Regions from separate parts of the Paenibacillus azoreducens genome, predicted to be linked through region 2. Evidence: predicted binding sites of a transcription regulator. Region 2 holds the regulator's gene; the other holds the start of a gene.
The links. The regulator LexA, encoded in region 2, represses DNA repair genes until DNA is damaged. The targets are predictions, from matches to a motif close to CGAACATATGTTCG.

Region 1 (3,425 bases), 800 kb from region 2:
CCTGGTATACCGCCGGAATCACGCCGTCATTTACCCCAAGCAAAAAAACATATTTGATGCCGCTCGTACGGGTGCGGTCCATCGTTCCGACCAGCACCTGATCCAGCGCGGGAGGCACCAATCCGAGCTTCAGCTCTCTAAGCCCTGTTTCCAAAATGCCGGCAAACAGGTCGAACGCCATCTTTTCCTCACCCATCATCTCGACAATCTGGTCCAGCAAATCAAGCACTTCTCCCCACAGCTGCCGATGTTCCCTCGCAGACTCCGGTCGGCCGTTTTGCAGCGCCTCCCGGCTGCGCGCATCAAGTTTCCGCGGAATATCGGCATCCTCAAGTAAACTATATACCGCCGCGCTCATTTCCCGGGCCGTCTTGGCGCGCCGGATTCTTTTATCAAAAGCGGACAGCGGCGAAGCCACCGCGCTCCGGCAGCGCTCCATCAGCTCCAGCATTTCCTCGGCCGTTTTCTGTTCCGTGGTTCCGCCCTCTTCAAGCGACAAGCTTGGCATCCCTTTCCACGGGCGTCCATCCGTCCAACGGTAACCCTGTATGCCGCAAGCAAGCGCGTAGTTTTCGAGCCGGTCCATATCCTCTCGCGTCAGCGATCCGTCCAGCGGAAGCAGCAGCTCGCTTTTTACGCACCGAAATACATCTTCGTGCCGCCAGAAACGCCGAACCACGTCCAGCGCGGCGCGTATGAATTCAACTAGCGGATGATGCAGCTCGCTTCTTTTCTGATCCAGGAACAGCGGAACGCCATAATCTTGAAACAAAGGCAGGACAAAATGCTCGTAATCCCCAAGATTCCGGACAAACACAGCCATTTCCCGATAGCGCACACCTTCTTCGCGGGCGAGCCTGAGCATCTCACGCAGCGCGCCTTCAACTTCCGCACGGCGCCCCGCGGCTTGATAAATGGAAATCCCTTCAATCCCTTCGGCGCCTTCACCCATAGCACCCTGATAACGCAGCCTGCGGTCATACCCCCGTTCCAGATGGGCCAGCACCGGGCTATCCTGAAAACGGGGAAGAACTGGCGGTGCAAGAACCGAATGTCCGATCTCCAGTCCAAGGTCCTCCGCCATTCCTCTAAGCTTAATAAAAGTGGTCGCAGTCGGATGGAACAAATCCAGCTCATGCGGCATGCTCGCCCCGTCATAAAGCCTGTCAAGCGTCAGCGAGACGGTTACCGATCCGGCATGAACCATCAGCTGGCCGACAACCTCAAGCTCCTGCGGGGTAAATCCGTGAAAACCGTCGATCCATATGTCCGCATCCCGCAAATAATCGGAGTCTTTCACCGCGCTTGCCAGCCGGATTAAATGATCCTCCTCATCGATGTACAGCGGGGACATTTCCTGCTCGAAATCCCTGTATATCGTCCATAAATCCTCAAGTTTGCTGCGCAGGATCGGCGTGGCTCCCGGCATATGCGCCATCTGGTCCAACACCTGCTTCACGGCAGAGGAATCGATGCAATAACGCTTCATTTCGGTATATACGTCGCTCAGCCGGCCGACAAACCCGAGCTGATCTCCAGAAGCGCCAAAAAGCTTCAGCTCGTCTTTACGATGCTGAATGATTTTATAGAGCAGCATTTTTTTGCCCTCATCGCTGATCGCAATACGTGCTGCTCCCCCGGTCTCCTGCATAACGCGGTAAGCCAGACGACGGAAGCTCAGCACTTGGGCCCTCACGCTTCCCTTAACTCGTCCAGTCGTGACCAGCCCGTGCTCGGCCTGAAACGAGCCTTGTTCCGGAACCAGCAATATCATCGCCTTTCCTTGCGGCGCCGTCCCCAGCCTGGATGAAATATCTTCGAGAATGGTTGTCGTTTTTCCGCTTCCCGAACGTCCGATCAGAAAATGAACCGGCATTATGCTTCCTCCTTTAATCTATGTATATGAGATTTCACCGAAACTCCGGGGCAATCTCCAATATTTACGGATTTCTGTCGCTCTATGAAATTCAATTTCTGAAATAGAATCAACAAATATATCATTTAGTATATCATAATCGCCGTATAGTAGAACATATGTTTGTTCCGGCACAACTTGTCCCTGCAAACAAAAGACAAAGACCTAAACTATTCTATCACTCATTTATCAAAAGAGCTTAACGGTAATGATTGGTCACATCGTATCCCTGGATATAAAACAGCCGGCGGGATCTGCTTTAGACCCTGCCGGCTGCTGAAAACCGATCTTTTTGGACTCACACTTAAAATGTCCTGCTTCGAACTTCAAAAATCGCGAATTTCAAGTAATGCCCTTCGTCCACGCCCAAAATTTGCGGATGGTCCTTCCCTGCCGCGCGCCATTCGATCAACCGCAAAATTTTGCCGGCGTCGGCCGCCGCTTCCTGAATGGTCGCAAGAAATAGATCCGGGCGCATATGGTACGAACAGCTTGCCGTTACCAGGTATCCGCCTTCATTGACCAGCTTCATGCCATGAAGGTTTATGTCTTTATACCCTCTGCAGGCGCCTTTGACCGCGCTTTTGGTCTTGGCGAATGCCGGCGGATCCAAAATAACCACATCCCAGGTTCTGCCGCCGCCTGCAGTCATTTTCTGCGAGGTGTCCACCTTCTCGGAAACGCTGGCTGCACGCTTTTGTCTTTCCTCCAGTCCCTTGACCTGGGAACGCAAATATTGGAATGCATCGTCCACCACGAACTCCACCCGGTCGCCAAAGCCGTTTAATTCCACGTTTTCGCTCGCGCTGTCGATCGCATGCTGTGAAATATCCAGACAGGTCACTTTTTTAGCCCCATATTTGCAGGCATGCAGCGTAAAACTGCCCGTATGCGAAAAGCATTCCAAGACCGTAGCACCGTCCCAATACGGGAATGTAACGATTTTTCCGCTTTTATTGACCGGACGTTTCACCATCTGCCCGTTTTCTTCGACATCCTGTATGGTGATGCCGCTGCGTCCGCCCCAACCAGTCATCAGCGGCTCGATAGAGGCACGGTTCTCCCGTTGGTCAAAGAAATACCCGGTTTTCTGCCCCTCTTCGATATCCACGCGGATTAGAAGGCCGTTCTCCCGAACTGTTACATACCGAGGACAATCCCCATATACCGCGCCCTTCCTCTGCTCCAACCCTTCAAGCTCGCGGATCGGCACATCGCTTCGTTCATAGATGCCTCTCGGGTTCATTACTTCAACCAGCGCATCTACGATCTCTTTGCGGCGGGCATCCATTCCGAGCGTCAAAAGCTGGATTACCAGTACATCATCGAATCGGTCGACGATCAGCCCAGGCAAAAAATCAGCCTCGCCGTATACAAGCCGGTACGCATTTCCTTCATTCAGGAAGCGTTCCCGATGTTTGAGACAAGCAAGAAAACGTTCGGCGAAAAAGGCCTGGTCCATGTGCCCGATTTCGCGGTAAGAAACGGCACGCACCGTAATTTGCGATGC
Region 2 (3,425 bases):
AAATCGGGCGATCGAAGTGGCTGTACAATATATCCGGGCGAATTACAATGCCGAACTGACGCTGGAAAAGGTGGCGTCTGTTGTATTCCTGAATCCGGCCTATTTCAGCCAGGTGTTTAAGCAGAAAACGGGCAGCGGCTTTAAAGAATATGTCATCGGATTGCGGATAGATAGAGCTGTCCACTTGCTGGAGCATACTCAGCTGAAGCTGGCTGACATCGCGGAAAAGGTGGGCTATCAGGACGTAAAACATTTCACGCAAGTATTCCGTAAGCGCATGAATGTTACGCCGACGGAATACCGGCAGCAGGCAGCCGCGGAAACCGGCATAAGCAGGATATGCACATAAAGCTTGGGGATTCTTCAATTTTTTGCGCCCCTAATCGCGTGATATTGAAATCATCGAACAAATGTTCTATAATTGTATTGTTATTGTTCATGATGAGCCAGTGAGAGGGGACGCACAGATGAAGACGGATGATTGGAATGTCGCCGAGCGGATGAAAAAAGCGAACACACCTGGATTAAGCGTGGCATTTATCGATCACGGAAGATTAAACTTTCAAGGACACTGGGGGAAACTGGCTGTTGGGGACGAAGAGAAGGTACAGTCCGATACGTTATTCAATGCATGTTCAATCAGCAAATTTGCCGCAGCGATGTTAGCCCTTGTATTGGTGGAAGACGGGACTCTCGGACTGGACGAGAATGTGAGCGATCGTTTGCTTGCCTGGGGAATACCTGAACATTCGGAGTATGATTACATGGGAATTACGCTGCGCAGGCTGCTCAGCCATCAAGCCGGTTTTGCCGATCCGGAAGGAAGTTATGGCAAATATTCCAGAGAGCATGGTGTTCCCTCCATGGGGGAGCTATTAAGAGGAAAGACGGATTATAGCCAAGAGCCAGCCTCTTTAGTGGCGGAGCCCGGGACGCGTTTTGTTTATACGGATACAGGTTATTGCATCATCCAAGGGCTAATCGAAGATGCAACCGGTGAACCTTTTGCCAAGGTGATGCAGGACAAAATATTTGTACCCTTACATATGAACCACAGCAGAATCGTTGCATCGGATTTGGATATCTGTACAGGGTCAGCCGCAGGACACAACAAGCATGGTGAACGGCTGCTTACGCCGTATACTGTGTACCCTTTCCCAGCGGCCGCCGGCCTGTGGTCAACTCCATCGGATTTGGCATTCTTATTGATGGAACTTTTGGATTCTCTTCATGGAAAGGGGAAGCTTGGCATTTCCGACCGGATGGCGGCTGAGATGATCACGTCTCAAGGCTGTTTCCAATGGACGGGGCTAGGCGTATTTTTGGATACCGTGAATAATCGGCTGGAGTTTTCGTCTCTGGGCTGGGGAATGGGATATCAATGCATGCTGATTGCCTATCCGGATACCGGCAAGGGAGCGGTGCTGATGATGAATGCGGACCCGGGAGTTCATCAGAATCAAAGTTTGCTTGGACAGTTGGCAGATTTGTGGCGGCACGAGCAATTCGGGTAGCAGACAAAGAAAGGCCCTTGCTTCTCCAGCCGGAGGAACAAGGGCTTGTACATTTTGTAAACAGCACTGATTAATGAATATCCCGGAACAAGCCGACAACCTTGCCGAGGATCGTCACATGGTTCAGGCGAAGAGGCTCATAAGACGCATTCTCCGGCTGCAGACGGATGTGATCCTTCTCTTTATAGAAAGTTTTCACCGTAGCTTCATCTTCGTCAGTCATTGCTACTACGATATCGCCGTTGTCAGCGGTCTGCTGCTGGCGAACAATAACATAGTCGCCGTTATGGATGCCTGCCTCGACCATGCTATCTCCAACAACCGAAAGCATAAATACTTTCTCTTCACCGACATAATGTTGGGGAAGAGGAAAGTAGTCCTCAATGTTCTCCGTTGCGGTAATCGGTACACCAGCGGTCACCTTGCCGACTACCGGTACTCTGGCGACAGTATGCGTAAACAGGTTGCTGCTCTCGGACTCCTCCTGACCCAAAATCTCAATGGCGCGAGGTTTGGTAGGGTCTCTGCGGATTAGCCCCTTCTTCTCAAGTCTATCCAAATGACCATGTACGGTAGAACTAGAAGCCAAACCAACGGCTTCGCCAATCTCTCTGACGGAAGGCGGATAACCCTTGGCCCGCACTTCGTTTCTGATAAATTCCAATATTGCCTGTTGGCGGCTAGATATCTTCGACATTCCCCATCAACCCCATTAGTAACGTTTGGTAAAATTATAACATAGAACTACCGTTCGTACAAACACAAGTTCTAAAAATTTGGAAACATTTGAAATAAGTCCAGAAATGGTTCGCGATCCCCAATTAAAAAAAAGGGGAACAATCGTTCGAAAAAACTATTGTGCAAAACATGTGTTCGTGTTATATTGTTTTCATACAAGAACAAATGTTTGGAGGAATCGAACCATGTTAAAATACACTACATATCAAAGTATATATAATAATGAAGTTTCGGCAGTGACCGGCAGCAGCAGTTGGAGACCTGTCGAACGTTTGCGGGGCTTACAGATGATGTTTGAACGACGCTTGCTCATGAAACTCGTGCTTGCTATTATGATCATGGTCGCCGGCGGCACCGGCATGGTGCGCGTTTTTGCCGGCTCCGCTCATGATGAAGTTCCAATGGAGAAGGTTGTAGTTTCCAAAGGGGATACGCTTTGGGAGATTGCGCGTGAGTATAAACCTGAGGGAATGGACACCCGGGCCTATATTCAAATCATCAAGAAAGTAAATCATTTGAAATCGGCCGGAATCGAAGCCGGAGATGTACTTTCTCTTCCTATCTATTAATTGCGGTTTTGCCAGAAGAGCTTGGTAAGGTTCATACCTTGACAAGCTCTTTTTCTCATGGCAAAGTTAGGTATGAATTGATGAATGGAGGAGTCGCTTTTTATGGATATTGACAGCTTAGTCCAGCGGATTAACGAGCTTGCCCGCAAACACAAGGAAACGGGCTTGACGAAGGAAGAAACCGAGGAGCGTGCGAAATTGCGCGAACAATACCTTCAGAACGTCCGCCGTAATTTTAAGGCTCAATTGGAGTCGATCGAGTGGGTCGAAGACCAGAAGGATCGTTAGGCGCAACTAAAATAAATGAATAAGATGTTTAAGGGGGAACAACTATGTCCCGTTCCTGGGAAAGAATGGTACAAAAAAACTCATCTCAACTAAACAAGCAGCGCAAGAAGCAAGGCAAACCTTCCCTTTCTTCCTCAAGCGGCTCGGCTACGGCCGACATTTTTAAAGGACGGAATTATGTCCTGCCTATCACTTTGGTGGCACTCGCGGCGCTTTATTTATGGCTTGGCCTAGCCAGCCAGCAGCAAGCCATGAATTCATCATTATCTTGGATTGTGGTCGTGCTGTATGTTTTGCTCGCGCTGGTTATTTTCCT

Region 1: addB (helicase-exonuclease AddAB subunit AddB) is a predicted target of LexA. The motif match lies at 2,028-2,041, and genes of this name have one in related genera.

The regions. Positions count from the first base shown of each region.
Region 1 is NZ_AP025343.1:2,320,798-2,324,222, reverse strand. Features, by position in the region: gene addB (helicase-exonuclease AddAB subunit AddB) at 1-1,876, opposite strand, end outside; gene L6442_RS09860 (class I SAM-dependent rRNA methyltransferase) at 2,220-3,425, opposite strand, start outside.
Region 2 is NZ_AP025343.1:3,121,918-3,125,342, forward strand. Features, by position in the region: gene L6442_RS13630 (response regulator) at 1-349, shown strand, start outside; gene L6442_RS13635 (serine hydrolase domain-containing protein) at 468-1,514, shown strand; gene lexA (transcriptional repressor LexA) at 1,585-2,211, opposite strand; gene yneA (cell division suppressor protein YneA) at 2,438-2,821, shown strand; gene L6442_RS13650 (DUF896 domain-containing protein) at 2,924-3,109, shown strand; gene L6442_RS13655 (hypothetical protein) at 3,154-3,425, shown strand, end outside.